4 regions of the Bradyrhizobium sp. USDA3010 genome follow, and region 2 is predicted to be linked to each of the others. Evidence: predicted binding sites of a transcription regulator. Region 2 holds the regulator's gene; each other region holds the start of a gene.
What was found. The regulator PhoB, encoded in region 2, activates phosphate uptake and scavenging genes when phosphate is short. The targets are predictions, from matches to a motif close to TGTCATNNANCTGTCAT.

Region 1 (7,825 bases), on a different contig from region 2:
TCGCCGACGCAGCCGGAGATGTTGTTGCCGGGATTGGCCAGCGTGCAGACGCCGCCGCCTGACGTGATGCGGTTGTTGTAGGTCTTGACCTGGTCGTTGTCGGTGCGGTTGCCGTAGACCGAGATGTTCCAGTCGAACAGCATGTCGTCGGGCTTGGAATATCGCCAGCTCAGCGTGCCCGTGTAGTTCCTTGCATCGGAAGCGTAGACCGAGGAGCCCGCGATCGCGGCCAGCGGCGCCGCCGTCGTGGTCGGGCCGCGGTTTTGCTGACCGATATTGTACTGGTAGTCCTGGAAGACTCCGCCGATCTTGAACTCGTGGCCTTCGGTCGGGCGGATCGTCACCTTCATCAGGCCGGCCGCGATATCGTTGCCGGTGTTGCCGATCTCGGTGCCCGCGCCGTCCTTGTAATTGCTCTGGGTGCGGTAGACCGCGCCGCCGAACACATCGACATTCGGATCGGCGCGCACGCCGCCGAACACCGAACCCATGCCGCGGTCCTTGTTGCTGCCGTAGGAACCCGACATGTCGACGCCCCAGCGCTCGCCAGGACGCACCACATCGTTGATATCCTTGGTGCGGAACGAGACCACGCCGCCGATCGCGCCGGAGCCGTAGATATTCGCGGTCGGGCCGCGCACCACGTCGACGCCGCCGATCAATTCCGGATCGAGGAAGAAGGAGCCGTTGGCGTTGTGGCCGGTGCGCTGATAATTCTGCCGCGCGCCGTCGACCACCACGGCGACGCGGCCGAAATCCTGCAGGCCGCGGATATTGATCACGGTCGCCGGATCGTCGCCGCGTTCCTGGAACGAGACGCCGGGCACGCTATAGAAGATGTCGGACACCCGGTTCGGCTGCAGGCCCTGAATCTTCTCCAGCGTGACGGAGCTGACCGGCGCCAGCGCGTCGATCGCGCGCTCCTCGGTCTTGGATGCCACAGCCGTGATGGTGTCGAGCGATTGCACCGACACCGCGCCGACCTGCGCGCGTGCATTCATCGCAGGCGACGCCGCTGCCTGCGATTCGGCCGCAGGCTTCGGCTTGCGCTTGGCCTGCTTCGGCCGCTCGGTCGCGGGACGCGCAGCCGACGCATCAACGGTTTGCGCCAAACCGCTTGCCGGCAGCGCCGCCGAAAATGAAAACACCGACGCCCCCAAAATCAAGGCGCGCGAAATCCTAGCCCCGTCAGCCATTCTAGCCCCAGCCCGATCATCGCATTTCTGGTTTGGCTGGCGTGCGCTCGACCGAGCGGCTTGCTGGCTACGTTGCAATGCAAGCCACAAGCTCGCATCGTGTGATGATTGGTTACGAGCCGGCAACAAAACGGTCAAGAATGCGGCAGCGCTGTTTACATCGATTGTAAAGTGCGGCCGTTGGAATGCGCCTTCGCCCGCTTATACAAGCAAACATCATTTGAAGATCTCGAAGGCGCAGCACCACGAGCATGTCGGCAACTTTCGGAGACAACATCGGCGCGGCGGGAAAGCAGGCCGTATCAGCGCCTGACGCGGCCAAAACGCTCATCATGCGCGGGAATCGCCTCGACAGCCGCGACCTGTTCTCGGCTGAGCGCGAGATCATCATCGTGCATGGCGAAGAGCGTTACCGCTTGCGGTTGACCTCTCAGAACAAGCTGATCCTGACCAAGTGACGGCCCCGATGACAATTTGTCGCACGCTCGCTCTGCTCGCGCTCTCCTGTCTGCTGCCGATCGGCGCAGCGATCGCCGAGGGCATCATGGTGCACGACGCACGCGACCGCGACGTCGTGATCGATGATCCCACGCGGATCGTCTCGATCGGCGGCGCGATCACCGAGATCCTCTATGCATTGGGTTTCGAGGACCGCATCGCCGGCGTCGATGCCACCAGTCTCTACCCGCCGTCCGCGCTGCGTGAGAAGCCCGACGTCGGTTACATGCGCCAGCTGTCGCCGGAGGGCGTGCTTGGCCTGCATCCGTCGCTGGTGCTTGCGGTGCAGGGCTCCGGGCCGAAGGAGACCATGGACGTGCTGGAGGCGGCCAAGGTGCCGCTGGTGCTGGTGCCCGAGGCGTTCACGGAGGCCGGGCTGGTGGAGAAGATCAAACTTGTGGGCCATGCCATGGGCGCCGATCCGCGCGCCGCCTGCCTGGCCACGGCGGTGGAGAGCGACCTCGCGCAACTGCGCGCACTGCGCGCCAAAGTGACAAAGCCGGTGCGCGTGATGTTCGTGATGTCGCTCCTGAACGGCCGGGCGTTGGCCGCCGGCCACAAGACCGCCGCGGACGAGATCATCCAGCTTGCCGGCGCCGTCAACGCGGTCGACGGTTACGACGGCTACAAGCCGGTCAACGACGAAGCCATCGTGGCGGCGTGGCCGGATGTCGTGCTGTCGATCGATCGCGGCAAGGACTCGCTGACGTCGGATGCCGTGTTCGCGCATCCAGCTTTCGCACTGACGCCGGTTGCGGCCAATAACGCCTTCATCTCGATGGAGGGGCTCTATCTGCTCGGCTTCGGGCCGCGCACCGCGGCCGCGGCACGCGACCTCTCGGTCAAGCTCTATCCGGCGCTGGCGCCGGAGGCCGCCACCTTCAAGCCGGCGGCGCTGACCGCGAACTGCCGGCAATGAGCGTGCTGGCCGAACGCCCCGCGCGTGCGAAACGACGGCGCGCCGGCATGTCGCTGCGGCCAGCGGCGACACTCACTTTGCTCTGCCTGCTTGCGGCGCTCGCAGCAAGCGCGCTGGTCGCCCTGACGGTCGGGGCCGCCGGCATTCCATTGGCGCGACTTCCCGCCGCGCTCGGGCTATGGGCCGACGGCGTGGCCAATCCGCTGCTCGCGCGCGACCAGCTCGTGGTGTGGTCGATCCGGATCCCGCGGATCGCGGCGGCTGCGATGGTCGGCGGACTCCTTGCCGTCTCCGGCGCCATCATGCAGGGCCTGTTCCGCAACCCCCTCGCCGATCCGGCGCTGGTCGGCGTCTCCTCCGGCGGCGCGTTTGCCGCAGCGGCGGCGATCGTGTTCACCGACAGCCATCTCGGCGAGAGCGTGCGCTTCCTGCAGCATCAGCTGCTGCCGATCGCGGCTTTCGCGGGTTCGCTGGTCACGACCATCGTGCTTTATGGCATTGCCAGCCGCGGCGGCCGGACCTCGATTGCGATCTTCCTGCTGGCCGGACTTGCAATTGCCGCGATCGCCAATGCCGGCATCGGGCTCCTGGTATTCGTCGCCGACGACCGCCAGCTGCGCGACATCACCTTCTGGATGCTGGGTTCGCTGAGCGGCGCGACCTGGACCAAGCTCACAGCGCTGGCGCCGGTGCTGGCCGCGGCCCTGATTGCCTGCCTCTGGATCGCGCGCGGGCTCGACGTGCTGGTGCTCGGCGAGGCCGAGGCGTTCCACAGCGGCGTCGATGTCGAACGGCTGAAGCGGATTTCGATCGTGCTGGTGTCGGCGATGACCGGGGTCGCGGTTTCGGTCTGCGGCGTGGTCGGTTTCGTCGGCATCGTGGTGCCGCATCTGCTGCGGCTGGTGATCGGACCCGGGCATCGCCTGCTGCTGCCGGCGTCCGCGTTGCTCGGTGCGATCCTGCTGGTCGGCGCCGACACGGTGGCGCGCACCATCGTGGGCCCCGCTGAAATGCCGATCGGCATCCTGACCGCGGCGATCGGCGCGCCGTTCTTCCTTGCCATGCTGCTGCGCCAGCGCTCCCTGGTGTCGCTATGAGCGCGCTGCTGGAGGCGCAGTCGGTATCGATGACGGTCGGCGGCGCCGCGCTGGTCGATGCGGTCTCGCTGCAGATCGGCGCCGGCGAGATGATCGCGATCGTGGGTCCCAACGGCGCCGGCAAATCGACCTTGTTGCGGATGCTGTCGGGCGACCTCCGTCCGTCGCGCGGAACGATTCGGCTCAGGCAGCGCGACCTCAACGCCTATGGTCCACGCGAGCTGGCGCAGCACCGTGCGATGCTGTCGCAGCACGTCAACGTCAGCTTCCCGTTCACGGTCGAGGAAATCGTCAGCATGGGCGCCGGCGAGAGTCCGCGCGCGGTGACGCGTGCGCTGGTCACCGCGGCGCTGGACGAGGTTGGGCTGGCGCATTTCCGGTTCAGGCAATTGCCGACGCTGTCCGGCGGCGAGCAGCAACGCGCGCATTTCGCCCGCGTGCTGGTGCAGCTCGCCTGCGGCGAAGCGCTGCACGGGCCGGGACTGTTGCTGCTGGACGAGCCGACCTCGAGCCTCGATTTGCGGCATCAGATCGACCTGGTCGAGACCGCCCGGCGGCGCGCCGCGCGCGGCACCGCCGTGATCGCGATCCTGCATGATCTCAACCTCGCGATGCGGTTCGCCGACCGCATCCTGCTGCTGCATCGCGGGCGGCTTGCCGTCGACGGCGACCGTGCCGCGGCAATGCAGGCCGACACGCTGAGGCAGATCTTCGAGGTCGACGCCACGATCGACTATACCGCGAGCGGCGTGCCCTTCCTGCTGCCGCAAACGATGCGGCCGGCGGGCAAGGCGACGTAACGCCGCAAGGCTTATCCCGTCGCAACATCCGCGGTTCACAAAACTGTCAGCCGGCTGTAACAGGCGGCTCGGAGAACATCGCATCGTTTATCCTTTGGGAGATCAACCATGCGCTTGTCACTGCTCTGTTCCGTCGCCTCGATCCTGCTCGCCACATCGGCGTTCGCGCAGAGCGAGGGCGAATTCCCGGCGACGCTGGCAGGACACGCCGTGATGCCGGCGGAGAGCTTCATCGACGCTCCCGCCGATGCCCCGAACGATTTGAAGACATCGGGCAAGTACACCACCGGCAAGCGCGTCGATGCCATCGGCACCGTGATGGGAAAATCCTACGAGCGGCCGACCGGCGTGTCGCTGCCATTCAAGGGCCAGCCGCTGCAAGGCCATTCCGGCATCAAGGCCATGCCCGACGGCTCGTTCTGGGTGATCACCGACAACGGCATGGGCGCGCGCTACAACTCGGCGGACTCGATGCTGTACCTGAACCGCTACAAGATGGACTGGGCGAACGGCAAGATCGAGCGTCAGGAGACCGTGTTCCTGCACGATCCCGACAAGAAGGTGCCGTTCCGCATCGTGCATGAGGACACCGCCAAGCGCTACCTCACCGGTGCCGACTTCGATACCGAGGGCTTCCAGATCATCAACGACACCTTCTGGATCGGCGACGAGTTCGGGCCCTACATCCTCAAGGCCGACAAGACCGGCAAGATCCTCGCGGTGTTCGAGACGGTCGCCGACGGCAAGCCGGTGCGCTCGCCGGATCACTGGGCCGTGCAGTCGCCCGGCGCGCCCGGCGCCACCTACACCAACGTCAACCTGCGCCGCTCCAAGGGCTATGAGGGCTTTGCCTCCTCCAAGGACGGCAAGTTCCTCTACGGCCTGCTCGAAGGGCCGCTGTGGGATGCCGACAAGAAGGATTGGGAGAAGGTCGACGGCAAGGAAGCCTCGCGCATCCTCGAGTTCGACGTCGCGGCGGAGAAGTTCACCGGTCGCTATTGGCAATATGTGTTCGAGCAGAACGGCAATGCGATCGGCGACTTCAACATGATCGATCCGACTCAGGGCCTCGTGATCGAGCGCGACAATGGCGAGGGCACCGCCGACAAGGCCTGCCCGCAAGGCCAGCGCGGCGAGAACTGCTTCCCTGACCTCGCCAGGTTCAAGCGCGTCTACAAGATCGAGCTGTCCGACGCCAATGTCGGCAAGCCGGTGCGCAAGATCGCCTATATCGACCTGATGAAGATCCGCGATCCGAACAAGAAGGCCCGCAAGCCGCTCAACGACGGTGTCTACACCTTCCCGTTCTTCACCATCGAGAACGTCGACCGGGTCGACGAGACCCACATCATCGTCGGCAACGACAACAATCTGCCGTTCTCCTCGAGCCGCGACCCGAACAAGGCCGATGACGACGAGTTCGTGCTGCTCGAAGTCGGAGACTTCCTGAAGGCGAAGTGAGGCGATTGCTGTCGCCACCCACAACAGGGTCGTCGCCCGGCTCGCCGCCCCGCTAAAGCTTCGGCGCGCCATGCACTCATGGCCTCGTCGAAGCCTTGGCGTAGACGGGACCGGGCGACTCAGTATTCCAGAGACGTCTGAGTTCAATCGATGGGCCGCGGCGTACTGGATGCCCCGCTCAAGGCGGGGCATGACAGCGAATATGCGGAAGCAGTCCCGTCATCCTGAGGTGCGAGCGGAGCGAGCCTCGTAGGATGCACGGCCCCGACGATGCCGCGCGGAGCAGCCGGGCCGTCGCCCTTCGAGATGGCCGCTTTGCCGCCTCCTCAGGGTGACGGTGATAGAGCGCCGCGCCTCACTCAGCATTAGCTCGCTCCTTCTTCATCCGAATCCCCGAACATAGGATCGCGCTGGACAAGGCGCCAACGGTTGTCTTGCAATTGCCCTTCTACCGAAGCGCTCGATGATGATAGCCTCGGCCGATGCTTGAATCGCTTCGGGGCAAATCATGCGAGAAAAATCCAGCCTGACCTACATCGAGGCGTTGATCGCCGCGGGCTCCGTTGCGTATCTGGGCTGGGACCAGAGCTGGGGGTTTCCGCCCGGGCTCGTCGCTTTGATTCTCGGCGCGGTCGTCTACTTTGCCTACCTGTGCCTGATGCGACGGTTGGTGAGGTTTCATCAAAACAGCTATGAAGTCGTGGCGACGATCCTGGCCGCTGTGTGGGGCGTGTTGGCTTATCTGGTCACGGGCGCGCTGCAGGCGGGATTCGCCAATCAAATACCCGCCTCGCTGCTGATGCATCTGTGGCCCTGGATCGCGGCGATCGTGGCTTTCATTGGAGCACTCGCCAGCAAAGTGCGCTTCATGGACGATGTTCGCGAATATGTCGTCGGCCGCCGCGCGCGCTGGGACAATCAGCAATGGCTGGAGGAGGACGCGGGCTTCTAGCCCGCGTTCGCATCAAACGTTACTCCTTCTTGGTCCGGTAATCCCCGAACGTGGTGTCGCGCTGGTCGAGCTGAGCCTTCACGCTGCCGTCGTCGCGGCGGAAGCCGGCCATGTAGGCCTTGCTCGCCTCGGTGGTGAAGGCCAGCGCCTGGATCTCGGTGCCGGCGCGCATCGCGGCGCGGGCGCCCATGATCTCCATCGCGCGATGCACGCTGCGCTTGTTGAGCTGCTGCAGCTCGACCGGCACCTTCGCCGCGCGCTCGGCGAAATCCAGCGTCTTCGCCTCCAGCTCGGCGAGCGGGAACGAGCGGGTCGCATAGCCCCACTCGGCGGCCTCGCGGCCGGACATCGCATCGCCGGTCAGCATCAATTCCATGGCGCGGCGCATGCCGACCAGCCAGGGATGATACTGCATGTCGGGCGGGCTCATCAGCCGCACCGGCGGATAGCCGATCTGGGCATCGTCGGCGACATAGACCACGTCGCAGGCGGTCGCGAGCTCGGTGCCGCCGGCGAGGCAATAGCCGTGCACCTGCGCGATCACCGGCTTGGCAAGATCCCAGATCGAGAACCAGCCCTCGACGACGTGGCGCGACCACTGGCCGGGGCCGGACGCCGAATGATAGGGCTGGTCGACGCGGTTGTCGGCGGAGAGATCATAGCCTGCCGAGAAACACGGACCCGCGCCGCGCAGGATCGAGATCGAAATGTCGGGGTCGCGATCGGCCTGCTCCAGCACCTCGAAAATCTCGCCGCGCAGGCGGTTGTTCAGCGCATTGCGCTTCTCGGGCCGGTTCAGCGTGATGCGGCGGACGCGCGGACGCGGATCATCGACGATGATGTGCTGGTAGCTCATGGATCCTCCCGATCTCGGCTTTTTGCCGTTGGCAAAGTGATGCCCG
Region 2 (7,825 bases):
GTCGATCACCTCGTCGGTGACCTCCTCGCCGCGATGCGCGGGCAGGCAGTGCATGAACAGCGCGTCCGGCTTGGCGAGCGACATCAGCTTGGCATTGACCTGATAGGGCTTCAGCACGTTGTGGCGGTGCTCGCCCTCCTTGTCGCCCATCGACACCCAGGTGTCGGTGACGACGCAGTCGGCGCCGCGCACGGCGGCTTCCGGATCGGTGCCGAGCCTGATCGGCGCGCCGGTGGCCTTGATCCAGTCCCGCATCGGCTTCTTCGGCGAGAGCTCGGGCGGCGTGGCAATGTTGAGATTGAACTTGAACCGCTCGGCGGCGTGCGCCCAGGAGGCCAGCACGTTGTTGTCGTCGCCGGTCCAGGCCACCGTCTTGCCCTCGATCGAGCCGCGGTTTTCCTCATATGTCATAAGGTCGGCCATCACCTGGCAGGGATGCGAACGCCGGGTCAGGCCGTTGATGACGGGCACGGTGGCGTGGGCGGCGAGCTCGAGCAGCGCGTCATGGTTGAGGATGCGGATCATGATCGCATCGACATAACGTGACAGCACGCGCGCGGTGTCGGCGATGGTCTCGCCGCGGCCGAGCTGCATCTCGGCGCCGGTCAGCATGATGGATTCACCGCCGAGCTGGCGCATGCCGACGTCGAACGACACCCTTGTGCGGGTCGACGGGCGTTCGAAGATCATCGCCAGCGTCTTGCCTTCGAGCGGCTTACTGCCCTTCTCATGCGCCTTCAGCTTCGCCTTCATGGCGGCTCCGGCTTCGAGCATGTTGCGCAGCTCGGCGAGCGGCAGCTCGTTGATGTCGAGGAAGTGACGGACCGGCTTGCTCATTATCCAGCCGCCTTCTTCGGCTGCGGCGCCGATAGCACAGAGCAGGCGCGCTCGAGCGCTGTGATCGATTGGTCGATCTCGGCCTCGGTCACGATCAGGGGCGCCAGGAACCGCACCACATTGTCGCCTGCGCCGACGGTGAGCAGCTTCTCGTTGCGCAGCGCGGCGATCAGATCGCCCGACGGCACCACCGCCTTGACGCCGATCAACAGGCCCTCGCCGCGCACCTCCGACAGCACGCCGGGATAGCGGTCGACGACGGAAGCGAGCTTCTGCTTGAGCAGCAGCGACATCTTCTGCACGTGCTCGAAGAATCCGGGCTTGAGCATGACATCGAGCACGGCATTGGCGGCGGCGACCGCCAGCGGATTGCCGCCGAAAGTCGAGCCGTGCGAGCCCGGCGCCATGCCGGCCGCAGCGTCCGCGGTCGCCAGCACCGCGCCGATCGGGAACCCGCCGCCGAGCGCCTTCGCCAGCGACATCACGTCTGGCGTGACGCCGGTGCGCTTGTAGGCGAACAGCTCGCCGGTGCGGCCCATGCCGGTCTGCACCTCGTCGAAGGCGAGCAGCAGGCCATGCTCGTCGCACAGCGCGCGCAGTGCCTTGAAGAACGACTGCGGCGCCGAGCGCACGCCGCCCTCGCCCTGCACCGGCTCGATCAGGATGCCGGCGGTGTGCGGGCCGATCGCCTTCTTCACCGCCTCGATGTCGCCGTGCGGCACCTGGTCGAAGCCGTCCATCGGCGGGCCAAAGCCCTCGAGATATTTCGCCGAGCCGGTCGCAGCCAGCGTGCCCAGCGTGCGGCCATGGAAGGCGCCTTCGAAGGTGATGATGCGGTAGCGCTCCGGATGGCCCTTGGAGAAGTGGTGGTGGCGCACCAGCTTGATCACGCCCTCCATCGCTTCGGCGCCGGAATTGCAGAAGAACACGAAGTCGGCAAAACTCTGCTCGCACAGTCGCGCGGCAAGCACCTCGCCGTCCGGGCTCTTGAACAGGTTCGACATGTGCCAGAGCTTGGTCGCCTGCTCCTGCAGCGCCTTGACCAGATGCGGATGCGCATGCCCAAGCGCGTTCACCGCGACGCCCGAGGTGAAATCGAGATAGCGGTCGCCATTGGTTGCGATCAGCCAGGCGCCCTCGCCGCGCTCGAAGCCGAGATCGACCCGGGCGAAGACGGGGAGCAGATGCGACGAGGCGTTGGTCATGGCGTTCACTGCCGGTTTGAAGCCGTCAATCGCTGCGCGCCTTGACGCCTACGCAGCAACCGCCAGCTTCGGAAAACAAAACGGCCGCCTTTGCGGGCGGCACGTGCGGGTCATTCTATGCGGCGGCCGGTCAGTGTCAATCGCCAGGAGCCGGCCTTTGCTGGCCTTCCTGCAATGCGAAACCGGCGCAATCCGGAGCATTCCGGTGCGGTGGAAAAGCCTCACAGCAATGCTTAACTTTGTGGGAACATGTGGACGCACGGCCGCGGACTCTTGCGCCAGAGTCACGCCATATTGTAGCGTTTGGCCTGTCGGGTACGACATCTCGTGCGGCAGTACTGGACCCTCTAAGTAGCCTTCGTGTCTCGCGTAAACGTTCGGGCGCAACACCGTGCCCGGCGAGGGCTAAGGGATTCTGGCCGCAGGGATATTTGTCCAGATTGGCTCGCAGCGCCGCTCCGATGAGTGGCCGGCGCCATGCGAAAGGAAGAATGCGATGACTGTATTGACTTGGTCCGACGATCGCGTCGAGCAGCTGAAGAAGCTCTGGGAATCCGGCCTCTCGGCCAGCCAGATCGCGGCGGAACTTGGCAATGTGACGCGAAACGCCGTGATCGGCAAAGTACATCGGCTCGGCCTCTCCGGCCGCGCCAAGGCCCCCTCCACGGCTGCGCCGCGGCAGCGCAAGGCCCGTCCCGCCCAGCACATGATGCGGGTGGCGCGCCCGGTGTCGCGCGGCAACACCGCGCTCGCGCACGCCTTCGAGGTGGAGATGGAGCCCGATCCGATCTCCTTCGACAATGTGGTGCCGATGAGCCAGCGGCTGTCGCTGCTCGAGCTCAACGAGGCCACCTGCCACTGGCCGGTCGGAGATCCCTCGAGCCCGGAATTCTTCTTCTGCGGCGGCAAGGCGCTCGCCGGCCTGCCCTATTGCGCGCATCACTCGCGCGTCGCCTACCAGCCCGCCGCCGATCGCCGCCGGCCGTCGGCGAAGCCACAGATCAAGTAGCACTCGGGAAACCAGCCTGGACTGCAAAAACAAATCCCCGCGAAAGCGGGGATTTTTTTATGTGATCGTAGCCCGGATGGAGCGAAGCGAAATCCGGGGCGGTGTTTGAAGCGGAGAACGCACTACATCACTGGCGTCGTCCCGGCGCAGGCCGGGACCCATTACCACTGGTGCAAGTGGTTTAAGGCGGCTGTGGCACCAGCGCATGCAAGCAAAAGAGAACAGTGGTTATGGGTCCCGGCCTGCGCCGGGACGACGCCGTATTGTGGCTTGCGATTGCCGGCCGGCCTTACGGCTGCGGCTCGGCCTTCGCGAAGCGGTCGTCGAGCGCATAACCGGCGCCGCGCACGGTGCGGATCGGATCTTGCTCGCGGCCCGGATTGAGCAGCTTGCGCAGGCGGCCGATATGCACGTCGACGGTACGCTCATCGATATAGATGTCGCGACCCCAGACGCTGTCGAGCAGCTGTTCGCGGCTGAACACGCGGCCGGGATGCTCGAGGAAGAATTCGAGCAGCCGATACTCGGTCGGACCGAGATCGATCGGACGGCCCGAGCGCGCCACGCGGCGCTTCTCGCGATCGAGCTCGATGTCGCCGTAGGTCAGCACGGTCGCAAGCCGCTCCGGGCTCGCGCGGCGCAGCAGGCCCTTCACCCGTGCCAGTAATTCCGGCACCGAGAACGGCTTGACGATGTAGTCGTCGGCGCCGGTGGCAAGCCCGCGCACGCGCTCGCTCTCCTCGCCGCGGGCGGTCAGCATGATGATCGGAAGCTGCTTGGTCTCGGGACGCGCCCGCAGGCGGCGACACAGCTCGATGCCGGACAGGCCCGGCAGCATCCAGTCCAGTACCACGAGGTCGGGAACGCGCTCCTTCAGGCGGGTGTCGGCATCGTCGCCGCGCCCGACCGTTTCGACATCGTAGCCTTCCGCATCGAGGTTGTAGCGCAACAGTGTCGTCAGCGCTTCCTCGTCTTCGACTACCAGAATGCGTGCGCTCATCGGTTTAAGTTCTCTCTCTGTGGTGATCCGTTGCCCAGACGCAAACCGAAACGCTTACCTTCCTGGGCATAATCCCCGCGGAAACGACTTGTCGTGAAGACAATCCGGCTCCGCGCTGCGGATCATGTCCTAGGTACCCGGCACAGTGGTGGCAAAATTGGTCATGTCGCCCTTCGGACGCTTGTCGGTGATCTGCTGGCCCTCGATCATGTAGAACACGGTCTCGGCGATGTTGGTGGCGTGATCGCCGATCCGCTCGATGTTCTTGGCGCAGAACATCAGATGGATGCAGAACGAGATGTTGCGCGGATCCTCCATCATGTAGGTCAAGAGCTCGCGGAACAGCGAGGTGCAGATCGCATCGACCTCCTCGTCGCCCTTCCAGACGTTCATCGCCGCCGGCAGGTCGTGCGCGGCATAGGCGTCGAGCACCGACTTGACCTGCGACAGCACGAGGTCGGTCATGTGCTCCAGGCCGCGGATCAGCTTCAGCGGCTGGAAATCGCTTTCCAGCGCCGCGACGCGCTTGCCCATGTTCTTGGCGAGGTCGCCGATCCGCTCGAGATCGGTGGCCACGCGCATCGCGCTGACGATTTCACGCAGGTCGATCGCCATCGGCTGGCGGCGGGCGATCGTCAGCACCGCGCGCTCTTCGATGACGCGCTGAAGATTGTCGATCTCGATGTCGGCGGCGACCACGCGCTTGCCGAGCGCAACGTCGCGACGGATCAGCGCGTCGACCGACTCGGTAATCATCCGCTCGACGAGGCCGCCCATCTCGGCGACCAGGCGGGTCAACTCCTGCAGGTCGCTGTCGAATGCCTTGGCGGTATGTTCAGAAGCCATCTTGTATCTCCTCAGCCGAACCGGCCGGTGATGTAATCCTGAGTCCGTCGATCGCTCGGCGAGGTGAAGATCTTGTTGGTGTCGTCGAACTCGATCAGCTCGCCGAGATACATGAAGGCGGTCTTGTCGGAGACGCGCGCCGCCTGCTGCATGTTGTGGGTGACGATCGCGATCGTGTAGTCCTCGGACAGCTCCTGGATCAGCTCCTCGACCTTGGCGGTCGAAATCGGGTCGAGCGCCGAGCACGGCTCGTCGAACAGGATCACCTCGGGACGCACCGCCACGGTGCGCGCGATGCACAGCCGCTGCTGCTGGCCGCCGGAGAGCGACAGGCCGGAGGCGTTCAGCTTGTCCTTGACCTCGTTCCACAGCGCGCCGCCGCGCAGCGCCTTCTCGACCCGGTCGTCCATCTCGGACTTCGAGATCTTCTCGTAGAGGCGGATGCCGAAGGCGATATTCTCGTAGATCGTCATCGGGAACGGCGTCGGCTTCTGGAACACCATGCCGACCCGCGCGCGGAGCAGATTGAGGTCGAGCTTGGGATCGAGAATGTTGGTCTGGTCCAGCATCAGCTGGCCGACCGCGCGCTGCCCCGGATAGAGATCGTACATCCGGTTGAAGATGCGCAGCAGGGTCGACTTGCCGCAGCCCGACGGGCCGATGAACGCCGTAACGCGGTTGGTGCCGAGCGTCAGGTTGATGTTCTTCAGCGCGTGGTGCTCGCCGTAGTAGAAGTTGAGGTTGCGCACCGTGACCTTCGGCGGCGCTTCCGGCAGCGGCGTATGCGGAGCAACGTGGCTCGGGTTACTCGTTGAAACGGAAAGCTCGGTCATTTTGCGGCCCTTTCGGCACCAAGGATACGCGCGCCGATATTCAGCGCGAGCACAGTGAAGGTGATCAGCAGCGCACCGCTCCACGCCAGCTCTTTCCAGTAGGCGTAAGGGCTCTGCACGAAGTTGTTGATGGTCACCGGCAGGTTGGCCATCGTCTTGGTCAAGTCCCAGCTGAAGAACTGGTTCGACAGCGCGGTGAACAGCAGCGGCGCAGTTTCACCTGCGACGCGAGCGGTCGCCAGCAGCACGCCGGTGATCAAGCCGCTACGCGCAGCACGATAAGCGATCCGCTTGATCACCAGCGAACGCGGCAGGCCAAGCGCGGAGGCCGCCTCGCGCAGCGGATTGGGCACCAGCAGCAGCATGTCCTCGGTGGTGCGCAGCACGACCGGGATCACGATCACGGCGAGCGCGAGACTGCCTGCAATCGCCGAGAAGCCGCGCATCGGCACCACCACCGCACCGTAGATGAACAGGCCGATGATGATCGAGGGCGCGCTGAGCAGGATGTCGTTGATGAAGCGGATCACCGAGGTGAGCTTGTCGTGCTTGCCGTATTCGGCGAGGTAGGTGCCGGCGAACAGGCCGAGCGGCGCGCCGATGCCGACGCCGATCACCGTCATGATGACCGAGCCGACGATGGCGTTGAGCAGGCCGCCTTCGGTCGAGCCCGGTGGCGGCGTGTTCTGGGTGAACAGCTGCACGCTGAGGCCGGCAAGGCCGTTATAGACCAGCGTGAACAGGATCAGCGCCAGCCAGGTGACGCCGAACAGCGCCGCGCCGACACAGAGTGTGCGAATGACGATGTCGCTGCGGCGGCGGGATTTGTAGATCGGGTTCATGGCCCTATTTCCCCGCTTTCGTTTCAAGCCGCATCAGCATCAGCCGGGCGCCGGCGAGCACGAAGAAGGTCAGCACGAACAGCAGGAGGCCGAGCAGGATCAGGCCGGACTGGTGCAGGCCGTCGCTCTCCGCGAATTCGGAGGCGATCGCCGCCGAGATCGTGGTGCCCGGCGCGAAGATCGACGACGAGATTCGGAACGAGTTGCCGATGATGAAGGTCACCGCCATGGTCTCGCCGAGCGCGCGGCCGAGCGCCAGCATGATGCCGCCGATCACGCCGACCCGGGTGTAGGGGATCACGACGCTGCGGACGACTTCCCAGGTGGTGCAGCCCATGCCGTAGGCGGCCTCTTTCAGCACCGGCGGCACGGTCTTGAACACGTCGACCGAGATCGCGGTGATGAAGGGCAGCACCATGATGGCGAGGATCAGCGCGGCGTTGAACAGGCTGAGATAGGACGGCGGACCGGCGAACACCGCACCCAGCACCGGAACGCCCTCGAAGATCCTGATCATGAAGGGCTGGAACGTGTTGGCCAGGAACGGGCCCAGCACGAAGAAGCCCCACATGCCGTAGATGATCGAGGGGATGCCGGCGAGCAGCTCGATGGCGATGCCGATCGGGCGGCGCAGCATTGGCGGGCAGAGCTCGGTGAGGAAGATGGCGATGCCGATGCCGACCGGAATCGCGATCAGCATCGCGATGACCGAGGTGATCAGGGTGCCGTAGATCGGGCCGAGCGCGCCGAGCACCGGCGGATCGGCCGAGGGTGCCCAGCGCTGCGTCCAGAGAAAGGCGAAGCCGTATTCCTTCATCGCCGGCCAGGCGCCGGCGATCAGCGACAGGATGATGCCGCCCAGGATCAGCAGGACCGAGATCGCCGAGATACGGGTGATCCAATAGAAGGTGAGATCACCGAGCTTGAAGGCGCTGAGGGCCTTGGCGCGATCGTAAGGTCCCGCGGCTTCCATCACATCGCTCTGAACAGCCATGTCTGCCACGCCAATCCCCTCATTACTATGTGAAAGCAACGCAAACCGCTACGCCCCGAAGCGATCTTCCCTGACGCATTTGGCCGGGCGTCGTTCCGGCTTGCGCCACCCGGGGCGCGAACCCCGGCCCCGCGCCCCGCGTTTCTTGCCGCGGTGGTGGAGCCCGGATCTCAATCGCTCGACCTGTGCCGCCCCTGGGAGGCGGCACAGGCCGTGTTCGAAGCGTCGGACTTAGCTCTTGATGTCCGCGGACCAGGTC
Region 3 (7,825 bases), on a different contig from region 2:
CTCGCCGGACGTGCAGGCGAACTACCTCGCTTCGCCGCCGCTGGTGGTCGCGCATGCGCTCGCCGGCACCGTGACCAAGGATCTCGCGGTCGAGCCGATCGGCATCGGCAAGGACGGCAAGCCGGTATTCCTGAAGGACATCTGGCCGACCACCAAGGAGATCAACGCCTTCATGAAGAAGTACGTCACCGCGACGATCTTCAAGAAGAAGTACGCCGACGTGTTCAAGGGCGACACCAACTGGCGCAAGATCAAGACCACGGAAAGCGAGACCTATCGCTGGAACATGAGCTCGACCTATGTGCAGAACCCGCCCTATTTCGAAGGCATGAAGAAGCAGCCGGAGCCGATCGTCGACGTGGTCGACGCGCGGATCCTCGCGATGTTCGGCGACAAGATCACCACCGACCACATCTCGCCGGCCGGGTCGATCAAGCTGACCTCGCCCGCTGGCAAGTTCCTGAGCGAGCACCAGGTGCGCCCCGCCGACTTCAACCAGTACGGCACGCGGCGCGGCAATCATGAAGTGATGATGCGCGGCACCTTTGCCAACATCCGCATCAAGAACTTCATGCTGAAGGGCGCCGACGGCAATATCCCGGAAGGCGGTCTGACCAAGCACTGGCCCGACGGCGCGCAGATGTCGATCTACGACGCGGCGATGAAGTACCAGCAGGAGAACGTGCCGCTGGTGGTGTTCGCCGGCGCCGAATACGGCAACGGCTCGTCGCGCGACTGGGCCGCGAAGGGCACCCGCCTGCTCGGCGTGCGCGCGGTGATCTGCCAGAGCTTCGAGCGCATCCATCGCTCCAACCTGGTCGGCATGGGTGTGCTTCCGCTCACCTTCCAGGACGGCACGTCGTGGTCCTCGCTCGGCCTCAAGGGCGATGAGAAGGTCACGATCCGCGGGTTGCAGGGCGATTTGAAGCCGCGCCAGACGCTGACGGCCGAGATCGTCTCCGCCGACGGCGGCAAGCGGGATGTCCCGCTGCTCTGCCGCATCGATACGCTGGACGAGCTCGACTACTATCGCAACGGCGGCATCCTGCATTACGTGCTGCGCAAGCTCGCGGCCTAGCGCGGATTTGTGATCAGTGCCTCACTGCTTAGTGAGTAGCGGCTAAAAAGAAGGCGGCCTATGACAAGGCCGCCTTCTGGCGTTCTGGGGCACGCAAGTTCAAGGGACAACTTCATGCTCCGTACAATTACGGATAGAAATCATCACGACTGGTTCGCAGTATGACAGCGATGATGGCCTATAATTCTATCTCGCGATGGTCCAGCGCCCTAGGTTTCTGCGCGATCGTTGCGATCATCCGCCCCGCTCACGCCGATCCGCGTGCTGTCGTCGAACTCTTCACCTCGCAGGGATGCTCGTCCTGTCCGCCCGCGGACAAGATCATCGGTGACCTCGCGAAGGACCCCAACGTCATCGCGCTGAGCATGCCGATCGACTATTGGGACTATCTCGGCTGGAAGGACACGCTGGCCGATTCCCGTTTCAGCGCGCGCCAGAAAGCCTATTCGCACATGCGCGGCGACCGCGACGTCTACACGCCGCAGGCCGTGATCAACGGCTCCGCCCATGTGATCGGCAGCGACCGCGCCAGCATCGAGGACGCGATCAAGGACACCGAGAAGAGCGGCAGCGTGATGTCGGTGCCGGTGACGATGACGCTGACCGGCAAGCAGATCAACGTGTCGGTGGCCGCATCGAAATCGCCCGCGGTGTCGCGCGGCGAAGTCTGGATCTGCTCGATCTCGAAGTCGGTGCCGATCTCGATCGCGCGCGGCGAGAACCGCGGCCGCGAGATCACCTACCACAACGTGGTGCGCAATCTCCTGAAGGTCGGCGACTGGAACGGCTCGTCCGGGAGCTGGACCGTGCCGCTGGAGAACATCACGCGCGATGGCGTCGATGCTGCGGCCGTCTACGTCCAGGACGGCAATCGCGACAAGCCGGGCCCGATGCTGGGCGCCGCATTCACCTCGCTTCACTAGAGCCTTTCGGTTCTGATTGATCAGAAGCGCAGCTTTAGATTCCTGTTTAACGCGTTTTCTTCACGCGAACCGGTGTCCACTTCGCTCGAAAACGCTCTAACTGCGCGGTGCTGGCTTCTGTCAGTCTTGCGTCGTTGGGCCGCACGCATGGTGTCGTGCGGCTCCGCGCGGCGGCAAGCGTGCATCCAGTGATCTGCTGAGAGGGAAGCGCCGAGGCTTTGCGCGGCTTGATCGCGCATATTCGAGCAGGGCCCAAAAACAAAAAGGACCAACTTTCGTTGGCCCAGTGTGTTGGGATTTGATTCCCCTGCGAACAGGCCCGATCCCGACGGCCCCGGGGGGCTGGGGGCTGAGGAATCCGGAACCGAAAGGACCGGGCCAACGCAGGATTGTCTTTTCGCAGGGCAGCGGGGCGGGCGATGGGCGGAAGTGGGGCAGCAATATGATTCCTCTAACGTTCCCGTGACTCTTCGGTTTTCCGGACAATCCGTCGCGCCTGGCCGTGGTTAAGGGCTGGTTGCATTGCGAATGGCCCCTTGCAGGCTCCGGCGCTTAGCGCAATCATGTCACTCTCGTGACGATCCCGAAGTGGGGCACCGGCCTTCGGCACCCGATCGTCACCGGGATGACAGGAGGCGCTCGATGAGTTTGATCTCGGAGGATAGTGATCCGAGTGGGAGTCGTGCCGCGGCGCGTCCCGCCGCCGCGACCCCTCAGCCCAACCGCGTGACATTCAATCGACTTGAGCTCAACCGCATTCTCAATCTCTACGGCCGCATGGTCGCCGATGGCGAGTGGCGCGATTATGCGATCGACTTCCTTAAGGACCGTGCCGTGTTCTCGGTGTTCCGGCGCGCATCCGAAATACCGATCTACCGGATCGAAAAGGATCCCCGGCTGGCGCGCAAGCAGGGCATGTACAGCGTGATTTCGGCGACCGGCCTGATCCTGCGCCGCGGCCACGAACTCGAACGGGTGCTGTTCGTGATCGATCGCAAGCTGTCGCTGGTGTAGGCGCGGCAAATTCAACAGACCGAGCCCGGATGAAGCGAAGCGCAATCCGGCACAAGTTCATCTGCGGTATCGGCGGCCCCGGATTGCGTTGCGCTGCATCCGGGCTACGGACTGTAGCTCAGTCCGCTGGCACCGTCGCCGCGCCCTCGCCGAGCGCGCGCTGCATCATCACGGTGTCGAGCCAGCGGCCGAACTTCCGGCCGACATTCGGGTGCGTCCCGATCATCTGAAATCCGCAGCGGCGGTGCAGCCCGATCGAGCCGGCATTGGCGGAGTCCCCGATCACCGCGATCATCTGCCGGAAGCCGCGCGCGTCGCATTCGGCGATCAGGCGGGCCATCAGCCGGAGGCCGATGCCGCGGCGATGGACCGCAGGGTCCAGATAGACCGAGTTCTCGACCGTGAAGCGATAGGCCGGCCGCGGCCGGTAGGGGCCGGCATAGGCATAGCCGGCGACGCGGCCGTCGAGCACGGCGACGAAATAGGGGAAGCGGCCATCGATCAGCGCCCTGTAGCGGCGGGTCATCTCGGCAAGGTCGGGCGGGATCAGCTCGAAGGTTGCGGTGCCGAAGCGCACCGCGTGCTCGTAGATCGCCGTGATCGAGGGCAGGTCCGCCTCGACGGTTAGCCTGATTTCCCGATTGGCCCCCGCAGGATTGGACATGGGCGCGACAGTATTTTTGCCCTGCGCAAAAGAAAAGCCCCGGCCGCAAGGCCGGGGCTTGGATTGGATCGATCGTCTCGCTCGAGGCGCTCAGTCGCGCTGGCCGAGCAGCTGCAGGAGCAGCGTGAACAGGTTGATGAAGTTCAGGTAGAGCGACAGCGCACCAGTGATTGCCGCACGCTCTGCCATCGCGCCACCCTGCGAGGCGTAGCCGTAGATGTAGTCGTTCTTCAGCCGCTGGGTGTCCCAGGCGGTGAGGCCCGCGAACACCAGCACGCCGACCACAGAGACGATGAACTGCAGTGCCGAGCTCGCCAGGAACAGGTTGACCAGGCTCGCGATGATGATGCCGATCAAGCCCATGAACAGGAACGAGCCCATGCCGCTCATGTCACGCTTGGTGGTGTAGCCGTAGAGGCTCAGCGCACCGAACGTCGCCGCGGTGATGAAGAACACGCGCACGATCGAGGTGTGCGTGTACACCAGGAAGATCGACGACAGCGACAGGCCCATCAGCGCCGAGAACACCCAGAACAGCAGCTGGGCGGTCGCAGGCTGCAGGCGGTTGATGCCGGCCGAGATGACGAACACCATCGCCAGAGGGGCGAGGATGAACAGCCACTTCAGCGGGCTCACGAACATCGCGTAGCCGAACTGCGTCAGATAGGCGTTGCCAAACTTGGCGACGGCGGCGGACTGATCGGTGGTCACCGCACCCATGTAGACACCGAGCGCGGCCAAGCCTGTGATGGCCAGGCCGATGCTCATGTAGTTGTAGATGCGCAGCATGTAGGCGCGCAGACCGGCGTCGACGGCCGCAGCGTCAATGCGCCCGGCGGCCCGGCCGAAAGGAGAAGCGTAGTTGCGGTCTAGGTCCGACATGGTCGAATTCCCGTGGTTGGTCCCGGTGGAGCGCAAGGGATTTGCGGCGCCGGTTCTAAATCTATCTCAGATGGCTCGGTTTGCGGAACATTAATTGCGTGTCATTCAAACCGACTATCCGACCCGAGTGGTATGTGGGAAATTAACACATCCGACGCAAGCTTCCACGCGCGGCCGAATGTCGCTCTAACCTAGTATTCATAGGTAAAACGGCGCTGCCGCCGCTACAAATTGTCACAAATTCCGCAACACCGAGGCCGGCTTCTGGTTCAGCGCGAGCAGCGTTCCGGCCAGCCCCAATCCGACGGTGACGACCAGCGCGGCGACCACGACCAGCGCGGCGCTGCCGGCCTGCCAGATGAAACTCAGCGTCATCAGCCGCGTCACGATCAGCCAGGCCGCGACCGAACCGGCGATCACCCCGAAGATTGCGGTTGCAAAACCGATCATCAGATACTCCAGCGCGTAGGCGCCGAGCAATCGCACCCGCGTGGCGCCGAGCGTCTTGAGGATCACGGCGTCATAGACGCGGTGGCGGTGCCCGGCGGCGAGCGCCCCGCCCAGCACCAGGATCGCCGAGATCAGCGTCACGGCGCTGGCGCCGCGGATCGCCAGCACCAGATTGCTGACGACGGTGCCGACCGTCTCCAGCGCCTCGCGGACGCGGACGCTGGTCACCATCGGGAACGCGTCGGCGACCTGCTTGATGATGCGCGCATCATCGGTAGTGCCGCCATGGGGTTCCGTCAGGGTCGCGACGTGGCTATGCGGGGCGCCCTTGAAGGCATTCGGCGAGAACACCAGCACGAAGTTGATGCCGAGGCCCTGCCAGTCGATGTTGCGCAGATTGGCGATCCTGGCCGGCACATCGCGGCCGAGCACGTTGACCACGATCTCGTCGCCGATCTTCAAGGACAGGCCGTCGGCGATCTTCTTCTCCATCGAGACCAGCGGAGGACCGCTGTAGTCCGGTCCCCACCATTCGCCCTCGACGATCTTCGAACCCTTGGGAACTTCGCCGGTGTAGGTCAGGCCGCGGTCGCTTTGCAGAACCCATTCCGAATCGACCGACGGCTTGAGCTGGTCGGCCTTGACGCCGCGTGCGGCGACGATGCGCCCGCGCAGCATCGGCACGTCCTCGACGGTCGAGCCGGCCGCGATCTGCGCCAGGAAGGCGGCAAAGCGGTCGGCTTCCGTGGAGGGGATGTCGATGAAGAAGAACGACGGCGCCCGCTCCGGCAAAGCGGCCAGGAATTGCCGGCGCAGATTGCCGTCGATCTGGGTGATGGTGACGAGCACCGCGAGCCCGAGCCCCAGCGACAGCACGACCGACGGCGTCAGCGCACCCGGTCGGTGGATGTTGGCGATCGCCAGCCGCAGCATGGTCATGCGGCTGCGCGGCAGCCGCCGCGCCACCGCCATCAGGATCTCGGCGATCCCGCGCAGCAGCAGGAACACCGCGATCGACGAGGCGACGAACACGGCGGCGACCCGCTTGTCATAGGCGAGCCCGATCGCAACCCCGATCAGGAGCGCGACCACCACCGCCATCAGCGCGAGATAGCTCCAGCGCGGGCGGTGCCATTCGCTGGCGACGGTCTCGCGGAACAACGCAGCGACCGGCACGTCGTGGACCCGGCCGAGCGGCCATAGCCCGAACGCCAGCGCGGTGAGCTGGCCGTAGAGGAAGGAGAGCGCGAGCTCGTCGGGATGCAGGGCCGGCACCACCGGCAGCGGCAGCAGCTTGCCGAACAGGCCGACGATGACGAAGGGCAGCGCGGCGCCGAGCACCAGCCCGATCAGCGAACCGATCCCGGCCAGCACCACCACCTGCGTGCAGTAGATCGTGAAGACGTCGCGGCCGGTGGCGCCGAGCGCCTTGAACGAGGCGATGACGTCGCGGCGCCGGTCGATATGGCTCTTCACCGCGTTGGCGACGCCGACGCCGCCGACCAGCAGCGCGGCGAGGCCGACCAGGGTCAGGAACTGGGTGAAGCGGTTGATGGTGCGTTCAAGCTGCGGCGAGGCGTTGTTGCGGCTGCGGACTTCCCAGCCGGCCTCCGGCGCGGCAGCCCGTGCGCCTTCGATCAACGCGGTGGTGGCGCGATCGTCGTTGGCGCCGTCGCGCAGCTTCACCCGGTAGATCCAGCGCACCAGGCTGCCCGGTTGCAGCAGGTCGGTGGCGCGCAGGCTGGCTTCGCTGATCAGGAAGCGCGGGCCGAGGCCGACGCCGCCGGCAAGCTTGTCGGGCTCGGTCGCCACCACGCTGCGGATCTGGTAGGTCGCGCTGCCGATCGTGACGCGGTCGCCGAGCTTTAGGTCGAGCCGCGCCAAGAGCGTTGAATCGGCGGCCGCGCCATAGACGCCATCGCGTTCGGCGAGTAGATCGGCGACCGGCATGTTCGGCTCGAGCGTCAGCTCGCCGAGCATCGGATATTTTCCGTCGACCGCCTTGAGCTCGACCAGCGCCAGCTTGCCGTCGCCGCTACGGGCCATCGCGCGCAGCGTGGCCGCAACCGAAACCTCGCCGCGGGTACGCAGATACGCGACCTCCTCGGGCTTGGCCTCGCGCGAGATCAGCGAGAAGGCGACGTCTCCGCCGAGCAGCGTGCGGCCCTCGCGCGACAGGCCGTCGCCGAGGCTCGCGGCGACCGAGCCGACGCCGGCAATCGCCATCACGCCGAGCGCGATGCAGGCGATGAACACGTAGAATCCGCGCAGGCCACCGCGCAGTTCGCGCAGCGCGTAACGGAAGGCAAGCGACGACGCGCGGCCCTGCACCGCGACTTCGGACGCGATACTCATGTCGTGGATTGTCCGTCGATGCGGCCGGAACGCAGCCGCACCACACGATCGCAGCGCTGCGCCAGCGAGAGGTCGTGCGTCACCAGCACCAGCGTCATGCCGCGCTCGGTGTGCTTGGTGAAGAGCAGGTCGATGATCTGCTTCCCCGTCGTCTCGTCGAGATTTCCGGTCGGCTCGTCGGCAACCAGGATCGCGGGATCGGGCGCGAGCGCACGCGCGATCGCGACGCGCTGCTGCTCGCCGCCGGAAAGCTGCGTCGGGTAGTGATGCAGCCGTTCGCCGAGCCCGACCGATTGCAGCTCCTGCGCGGCGCGCGCGGCGGCATCGGGATTGCCGGCGAGCTCGAGCGGCACGGCGACGTTCTCCAGCGCCGTCATGGTCGGGATCAGATGGAACGACTGGAAGACGATGCCGACCTGGCGGCCGCGGAAGCGCGCCAGCGCATCTTCATCGAGGGCA
Region 4 (7,825 bases), on a different contig from region 2:
AGCGTCATGACCGGTGCGAACGGCGCCGGCGCATCATAGCCAACGCCGGACTGCTCGACGATCTTGCGCACCAGCGAATAGCCGTTGGAGTGCACGCCGGAGGACGCCAGCCCGATCACGGCGTCTCCCGCCGCTATATCCCCCGTCGGCAGCAGGGTGCCGCGCTCGGCCGCGCCGACGGCAAAGCCGCCGAGGTCGTAATCGCCGTCCTTGTAGAGGCCGGGCATCTCGGCGGTCTCGCCGCCGATCAGCGCGCAGCCGGATTCGCGGCAGCCCTCGGCGATGCCAGCGACGATCTGCGCGGTGGCCTCCGGGTGGAGTTTGCCGCAGGCGAAATAGTCGAGGAAGAACAACGGTTCCGCGCCCTGCACGACGAGGTCGTTGACCGACATCGCGACCAGGTCGATGCCGATGCCGTTGTGGATGCCGGTCTCGATCGCGATCTTCAGCTTGGTGCCGACGCCATCGGTCGCGGCCACCAGGACCGGATCCTTGAAGCCGGCGGCCTTGAGGTCGAACAGCCCGCCGAATCCGCCGATTTCGGCGTCCGCGCCGGGCCGTGCGGTGGCCCGCACCATCGGCTTGATCAGATCGACCAGACGATTGCCGGCGTCGATATCGACACCCGAATCCGCGTAAGTGAGCCCGTTTTTGCGCTCGGTCATGCCCAATTCCAGATGATAAGGGGCTGGTTACGAGGAATTCCGCCCCCGCGCAATGGCTCGCGGCAATGCCGCCGCGATACTATGTAGATAACACCCGGCCGCCGCGCAAAAGAGCCGGATATCGAGTAAAATCAGGCTTCTAGCCGGGAAGCGATTCAAGTTGAGCATTCCGAATATCATCACCCTCGGCCGCATCATCCTGGTGCCGGTGATCGTCTGGGCCATCGTCTCCAGCCAGATGGAGATCGCGTTTGCGATCTTCGTGATCGCCGGCGTCTCGGATGCGGTCGACGGTTTCCTCGCCAAGCGCTTCAACATGGCGAGCGAGCTCGGCGCCCTGCTCGACCCGCTCGCCGACAAGGCGCTGCTGGTGTCGATCTATGTCGCGCTCGGAATCTGGGGCGCGGTGCCGCGCTGGATCGTGATTCTCGTGGTGTCGCGCGACATCATGATCGTCTCCGCCGTGATTGTGTCATGGTTGTTCGACAAGCCGGTCGAGATGAAGCCGTTGATGGTGTCGAAGCTGAACACGGTGGCACAGGTCGCGTTCGCGGCCCTGGTGCTCGCCTCGCTCGGCTTCGGGTTTCAGCCGCACCCTTACGACCTGATCCTGATGGGTCTGGTCACGATCTTTACTTTGGGTTCGGTGTCCCTCTATCTCGTGGAGTGGGTGCGGCACATGAGCACGATCGAGGCTCGGTAGCGCACGATCCGGAAAAGTGGAAACCGGCTTTCCCGCGACAAACGCGAAGCGTTTGCGCAGGGATCATGCTAAAATAATGTGGTTTGGAGATTTGCGTGGCCGGTAGCGTTCAACCTCGTCAATTGGCCTTGGCCCTGCCGCACGAGGAGAAGCTGACCCGCGACGATTTCCTCGAGGGGCCCGCCAATGAGGCTGCGCTGGCGCTGATCGACGGCTGGCCCGACTGGCCCAACCGAATCATGCTGCTGGTGGGGCCCGAAGGCTCCGGCAAAAGCCACCTCGCCGCGATCTGGGCCGAGATCGCCGGCGCGCGCTCGACCGTGGCGCATGCCCTGACCACCGACACGGTGCCGACGGCACTTGCGACCGGCGCGCTGGTGGTCGAGGACCTCAGGCCGTCGGATTTCGATGAGCGCGCGATGTTCCATCTGATGAATCTCGCGCGCCAGGACGATGCCTTCGTCCTGATCACCGCGCGCGTGCCGCCGTCGGCGTTCGAGATCGAGCTGCGCGATCTGCGCTCGCGGCTCCGCGCGGTACCGACGGTGACGCTGCTGCCGCCCGACGACCAGCTGTTCCGTGGCCTGATCGTCAAGTTCTGCGCCGACCGCCAGATGAGCGTGGACGAGCCGCTCGTCAGCTACCTGACCAACCGGATCGAGCGGTCCTATACCGCCGTCCGCCAGGCGGTCGAGCTGCTCGACACCGAGGCGCTGCGGCTGGGCCGGCCGGTGACCCGGGCGTTGGCGGCGGAGCTGCTGCGCGATGCCTGACCGTCCCCGCGGCTTGACGGCGCAGGCCAACGGAACATCAATGTCATCGAAACGTCATCGCAATATCACATGTTCTGTGCGGCCCTCGGCTAGACCGCTCCGGCCCCCTGCCCCGAATTGGACCAGCACTTGATGGACACGGCACAAGCACCTGAAATCAAAGAGAAAGAGGCGGAACTCCCGCCCGTCCCGGCGATCGCGAGCAGCCCTGAGCGATTCATCAACCGGGAGCTGTCCTGGCTGCACTTCAACCGCCGGGTGCTCGAGGAATCAGTCAATCTCGGCCATCCCCTGCTGGAGCGGGTCCGCTTCCTGTCGATTTCGGCGAATAACCTCGACGAGTTCTTCATGGTCCGCGTCGCCGGCATCAAGGCCCAGGTCCGCGAGGGTATTGCCGAGCGCAGCCCGGACGGCCTGCTGCCGGCCGAGCAGCTCGTGATGATCAACAAGACCGTGTCGCAGCTCGCCTCCGACCAGCAGGCGATCTGGAGCGACCTGCGCGAGCTCCTGTCCAAGGTCGGCATCCAGCTGGTCGACGGCCGCGACGTCACCAAATCCGAACGCACCTGGATCGAGGATCACTTCCTCCACAACATCTTCCCGCTGCTGACGCCGCTTGCGATCGACCCGGCGCATCCGTTCCCGTTCATCCCGAACCTCGGCTTCACGGTCGCTCTGCAATTGTCGCGGGTCTCCGACGGCAAGGCGATGAACGCGCTGATCCGCATGCCCGGCAAGATCGACCGCTTCATCCGCATTCCCTCGACCAAGGAGGGCGCGCCGGCGCGGCTGATCACGCTCGAGCAGGCCACCGGTCTGTTCATCGGCCGCCTGTTCCCCGGCTACACCGTCAAGGGCCAGGGCGCGTTCCGCATCATCAGGGACTCCGAACTCGAAATCGAGGAAGAGGCCGAAGACCTCGTTCGCCTGTTCGAGACCGCGCTCAAGCGCCGCCGGCGCGGGTCGGTGATCCGGCTCGAGATCGAGGCCACGATGCCCGAAGAGCTGCGCGTCTTCGTGCAGCACGCGTTATCGGCCGCGGACGATGAAGTGATCCTGGTCGACGGCGTGCTCGCGATGAACGAACTGTCGCAGCTCACCCGCCTCAATCGCCCCGACCTCGAATTCCCGCCCTACGTGCCGCGCCATCCTGAACGCGTGCGCGACCATGGCGGCGATATCTTCGCCGCCATCCGCCAGAAGGATCTGGTGGTCCATCACCCCTACGAATCCTTCGACGTCGTCGTCCAGTTCCTGCAACAGGCGGCGCGTGATCCCGACGTCGTCGCGATCAAGCAGACGCTCTATCGCACCTCGAACAACTCGCCGATCGTGCGCGCGCTGGCGGATGCCGCCGAAGCCGGCAAGTCGGTGACCGCGCTGATCGAATTAAAGGCGCGCTTCGACGAGGAGGCCAATATCCGCTGGGCGCGCGACCTCGAACGCGCCGGCGTGCAGGTCGTCTACGGCTTCATCGAGCTGAAGACCCACGCAAAGCTGTCGATGGTGGTGCGCCGCGAGGGCGGCAATCTGACGACCTATGTGCACACCGGCACCGGCAACTATCATCCGGTCACCGCCCGCATCTACACCGACGTCTCCTACTTTACGTCGGACCCGATCATCGGCCGCGACGTCGCGCGGGTGTTCAACTACATCACCGGTTATGCCGAGCCGAGCGACATCGAGAAGATGGCGGTGTCGCCGCTGACATTGCGCAAGCGGATCATCGAGCACATCCACGGCGAGATCGCCCACGTCAAGCATGGCCGGCACGGCGCGATCTGGATGAAGATGAACGCGCTCGTCGATCCCGACATCATCGACGCGCTGTACGAGGCCTCGCAGGCCGGCGTCTCGATCGAGCTCGTGGTGCGCGGCATCTGCTGCCTGCGGCCCGGGCTGCCCGGATTGTCGGAGAACATCCGCGTCAAATCGGTGATCGGCCGATTCCTGGAACACGGCCGGATCTATTGCTTCGGCATGGGCCAGGGCCTGCCGAGCGCAAAAGCTGCTGTGTATATCTCGTCCGCCGACATGATGCCGCGGAACCTCGACCGCCGCGTCGAGGTGCTCTGTCCGCTGCAAAATCCCACGGTGCATCAGCAGGTTCTCGAACAGATCATGGTCGCGAACCTGAAGGACACCGAGCAGAGCTGGCAATTGTTGCCGGATGGGTCCTCAACGCGTATGAAGGCCGCGAAAGGCGAAGAGCCCTTCAATCTGCATGACTATTTCATGACAAATCCGAGTCTGTCCGGCCGTGGTAAGTCTCTCAAGGAATCTTCACCGCGCCGTCTCACGCGTCGTAACGAGCGTCAGTAGCCATCGTCTTAAGGGGGCCTTACGGTGAAGCGGCCGCGGAAGCGCGCTTCCAGCGTCGCTGTGATCGATATCGGCTCGAACTCGGTTCGTCTCGTGGTTTACGAGGCGATGGCGCGCAGCCTCGTCACCATCTTCAACGAGAAGGCGCTGTGCGGGCTCGGACGCGAGGTGCAGAGCACCGGCCTGCTCGCAACCGATGCGGTCAACAAGGCGCTCACCGCGCTGCGCCGCTTTCGCGCGCTGTGCCGGATCCAGCAGGTCGGCCGCGTCTACGCGATCGCGACCGCGGCCTGCCGCGACGCCAAGAACGGTCCGGACTTCATCGCCAAGGCCGAGCGCATCTGCGGCGCCAAGATCGAGATTCTGACCGGACCGCGTGAAGCGAAGCTGTCCGCGCTCGGCGTCGTCTCGGGCGTGCACAATCCGAACGGCATCGTCGGCGATCTCGGCGGCGGCTCGCTCGAACTGATCGACGTCAAGGGCAACCGCGTGCGCAGCGGCGTGACGCTGCCGCTCGGCAGCCTTGCGCTGCAGGACCTCTCGAACAAATCGCTCAAGCGCGCCGAACGCATCGTCAAGAACGAACTGCTCGGCGTCGCCCAGCTCAAGACCGGCCGTGGCCGTACCTTCTACGCGGTCGGCGGCACCTGGCGCGCGCTGGCGCGCATCCACATCATCCAGAGCGGCTACCCGCTCAAGGTGATGCACGGCTATTCCATTCCGGCGGCGGACGCCCTCGACTTCGCACAGCGGCTGCGGCGGCTGGCGGCCACCAACATGCTGGCCAATATCGAATCCGTCGCAGATGCGCGGCGGCCGCTATTGGCCTACGCCGCGCTCGTGCTCGAATACATCATCCGTGTGGCCCAGCCGAAGACCATCGTGTTCTCGACCTTCGGCGTGCGCGAGGGCTTGCTCTACGAGATGCTGCCGCAGGCCGAGCGCGCCAAGGACGGGCTGGTCTGCGCCGCGCAGAACCTCAACCAATTGCTGTCGCGCTCGGCCCGCCACGCCCAGGAGCTGACCGCCTGGACCGACCGGCTGGTGCGCGTCGTCAGGCTGCGCGAGACCGAGGAAGACCGCAGGCTGCGTCACGTCGCCTGCCTGCTCTCCGATATCGGCTGGCGCGTGCATCCCGATCATCGCGGCGAGGAAACCCTCAGCCTGATCATGAACGGCAATTTCGGCTCGATCACGCATCAGGGCCGCGCCTTCGTCGCGCTGTCGGTGTTCTATCGCTACGCCGGCCTCAGCGAGGAGAACGAGCCGCCGCCGCAGATCCGCGCGCTGGTGACGCCGGCGATGGACGAGCGCGCGCGCGTGCTCGGTGCCGCGTTCCGCGTCGCGCATCTGATCACGGCGGCGCGCACCGGCGTGCTGCCGGCGACGCATTTCCGCACCCAGGGCCGCAAGCTGATGCTGGTGTTCGAGCACCGGATGGTGGATCTGGTGGCCGACCGCGTCGGCAGCCGCTTCAAGCAGTTGGCGCGGCTGCTCGGCCGCGCCGGCTCGATCGTGCGGCGCTAGACGTCGTCCGGTTCTGATTTCAGTCAGAACCGACGACGTCCAGCCCTCCAGCTTTGAGCCGTTTTCTTCACGCGAACCGGCGTCCACTTCGCTCGAAAACGCTACGGGACCTCACGCCGCCTTGGCGGCGTGCTTGGCTTTCCGGAGCGCGTGACGGCGCCAGATCGATCCGATGAGGAGCACCACGACAATGCCGAGCATGGCGAGCGTGATCTCGCCGCCGTTGCCGCCATGGGCGAATTGCGGCGACATGCCGACCGAGGTCAGCCAGGAATCGAGCCTGGCACCGAGCGGTCCGGCGAACAGCGCATCCAGCTTGGGATGCACGGCCGGATCGGTCGCGATGACGTCGCCCGCGATCCAGCCGAGCAGCGCGGCGCCGGCCCAGACCAGGATCGGCAGCTTGGAGAGCAGCGCCATGATCAGCGCCGCGCCGGCAACGATCAGGGGAACGCTGATCGCAAGTCCGAGCACCAGCAGCGGCACGCTGCCATTGGCGGCAGCGGCGACCGCGATCACATTGTCGAGGCTCATCACGATGTCGGCGACGACGACGATCTGAACCGCGGCCCACAGATGCGAGGCCGCGTGCACGTTGTCATCGTCCTCCTGCTCTGGCACCAGGAGCTTCGCGGCGATCACGATCAGCGCCAGTCCGCCGACCAGCTTCAGATATGGAAGCGCCATCAGGCTGGCGACGATGCCGGTGAAGATGACACGCAGCAGCACCGCCGCGGCGGCGCCGAGAATCATGCCCCACAGGCGCTGGCGCGGCGCGAGTCCGCGGCAGGCGAGCGCGATCACCAGCGCGTTGTCGCCCGACAGCAGGACGTTGATCCAGATGATCTTGCCGACGGCGACCCAGAAGGTCGGGGTCGCCATCTCGTTCTTGAACTCGGTGAAGAACGCGCCGATGTACGCCGGATCAAAGATCTGCCACAGCCAGTCCACAGCGAGTCCTATTCGGCCTTGCGGCCGCCCCTGGCGGCGGTGGTCCGCCGCTCCCAGTCCATGTCGACACGGTCTCCCCAGGAGACCGCGTCACTTTCAGTTGCGCGGCGTCAGCCGACGATCTCGTTGCCGGCGAAGAACTGCGCGATCTCGATTACCGCGGTCTCCGGCGCATCCGAACCGTGCACCGAATTCTCGCCGATCGACTTCGCATAGAGCTTGCGGATGGTGCCTTCGGCGGCCTTCGACGGATCGGTCGCACCCATCACGTCGCGATACTTCAGGATGGCGCCCTCGCCTTCCAGCACCTGGACCACCACCGGGCCGGAGGTCATGAAGTCGACCAGCTCGCCGAAGAACGGGCGCGCCTTGTGGACTGCATAGAAGGTTTCGGCTTGGCCGCGGGTCATGCGGATGCGCTTCTGCGCCACGATCCGCAGACCGGCCTTCTCGATCACCGCATTGACCGCGCCGGTCAGGTTGCGCTCGGTGGCATCGGGCTTGATGATCGAAAAGGTGCGTTCAATCGCCATGATTTCGTCCTTGTAAACGGTGGCTGGGAGTTGCCGGGGCTTATATCGGCGCGATGGGGTAACGGCAAGCGACCCTGTGACGCGTTCGCCTTTAGTTTTGATGGATTTTCACGACAAAAGCCGTCGTCCGGGCGGTCTCCGGACAGAGACAGGCTAGGCCAACTTACCGCGATTTCACTTAGGTGAACCCATTCTGACAGCGCCGTGCCGCTGCGGTTCAGCTGCACCCGCCTAGGCTCTGCACCGATCGGACGCCTTGCTGGCCCCCATCCGCAAGCCTCACAGGACGTCTCGGGAAACGATGTCACCGCGGGCGCGTCATGCGCGCCCATACCTCGAGGAGACGAT

Region 1: a site for PhoB is predicted at 4,555-4,571, ahead of AC066Y_RS28110 (esterase-like activity of phytase family protein). Genes of this name have one in related genera too.
Region 3: a site for PhoB is predicted at 2,565-2,581, ahead of AC066Y_RS35440 (DUF2794 domain-containing protein). Genes of this name have one in related genera too.
Region 4: a site for PhoB is predicted at 2,183-2,199, ahead of AC066Y_RS17085 (RNA degradosome polyphosphate kinase). Genes of this name have one in related genera too.

The regions. Positions count from the first base shown of each region.
Region 1 covers NZ_JBWJZD010000022.1:58,694-66,518, reverse strand. Annotated here, with positions in the region: gene AC066Y_RS28135 (TonB-dependent hemoglobin/transferrin/lactoferrin family receptor) at 1-1,196, opposite strand, end outside; gene hemP (hemin uptake protein HemP) at 1,448-1,654, shown strand; gene AC066Y_RS28125 (heme/hemin ABC transporter substrate-binding protein) at 1,663-2,613, shown strand; gene AC066Y_RS28120 (FecCD family ABC transporter permease) at 2,610-3,710, shown strand; gene AC066Y_RS28115 (heme ABC transporter ATP-binding protein) at 3,707-4,510, shown strand; gene AC066Y_RS28110 (esterase-like activity of phytase family protein) at 4,619-5,971, shown strand; gene AC066Y_RS28105 (hypothetical protein) at 6,480-6,923, shown strand; gene AC066Y_RS28100 (enoyl-CoA hydratase-related protein) at 6,943-7,779, opposite strand.
Region 2 covers NZ_JBWJZD010000001.1:398,566-406,390, forward strand. Annotated here, with positions in the region: gene argF (ornithine carbamoyltransferase) at 1-837, opposite strand, end outside; gene AC066Y_RS01715 (acetylornithine transaminase) at 837-2,042, opposite strand; gene AC066Y_RS01720 (GcrA family cell cycle regulator) at 2,539-3,051, shown strand; gene phoB (phosphate regulon transcriptional regulator PhoB) at 3,341-4,051, opposite strand; gene phoU (phosphate signaling complex protein PhoU) at 4,181-4,897, opposite strand; gene pstB (phosphate ABC transporter ATP-binding protein PstB) at 4,909-5,730, opposite strand; gene pstA (phosphate ABC transporter permease PstA) at 5,727-6,572, opposite strand; gene pstC (phosphate ABC transporter permease subunit PstC) at 6,577-7,566, opposite strand; gene pstS (phosphate ABC transporter substrate-binding protein PstS) at 7,798-7,825, opposite strand, start outside.
Region 3 covers NZ_JBWJZD010000035.1:48,372-56,196, reverse strand. Annotated here, with positions in the region: gene acnA (aconitate hydratase AcnA) at 1-1,078, shown strand, start outside; gene AC066Y_RS35445 (DUF1223 domain-containing protein) at 1,240-2,001, shown strand; gene AC066Y_RS35440 (DUF2794 domain-containing protein) at 2,644-3,015, shown strand; gene AC066Y_RS35435 (N-acetyltransferase family protein) at 3,134-3,679, opposite strand; gene AC066Y_RS35430 (Bax inhibitor-1/YccA family protein) at 3,770-4,561, opposite strand; gene AC066Y_RS35425 (ABC transporter permease) at 4,796-7,366, opposite strand; gene AC066Y_RS35420 (ABC transporter ATP-binding protein) at 7,363-7,825, opposite strand, start outside.
Region 4 covers NZ_JBWJZD010000009.1:221,908-229,732, forward strand. Annotated here, with positions in the region: gene purM (phosphoribosylformylglycinamidine cyclo-ligase) at 1-665, opposite strand, end outside; gene AC066Y_RS17075 (CDP-alcohol phosphatidyltransferase family protein) at 826-1,368, shown strand; gene AC066Y_RS17080 (P-loop NTPase family protein) at 1,464-2,141, shown strand; gene AC066Y_RS17085 (RNA degradosome polyphosphate kinase) at 2,274-4,466, shown strand; gene ppx (exopolyphosphatase) at 4,491-5,993, shown strand; gene AC066Y_RS17095 (TerC family protein) at 6,105-6,944, opposite strand; gene ndk (nucleoside-diphosphate kinase) at 7,055-7,477, opposite strand.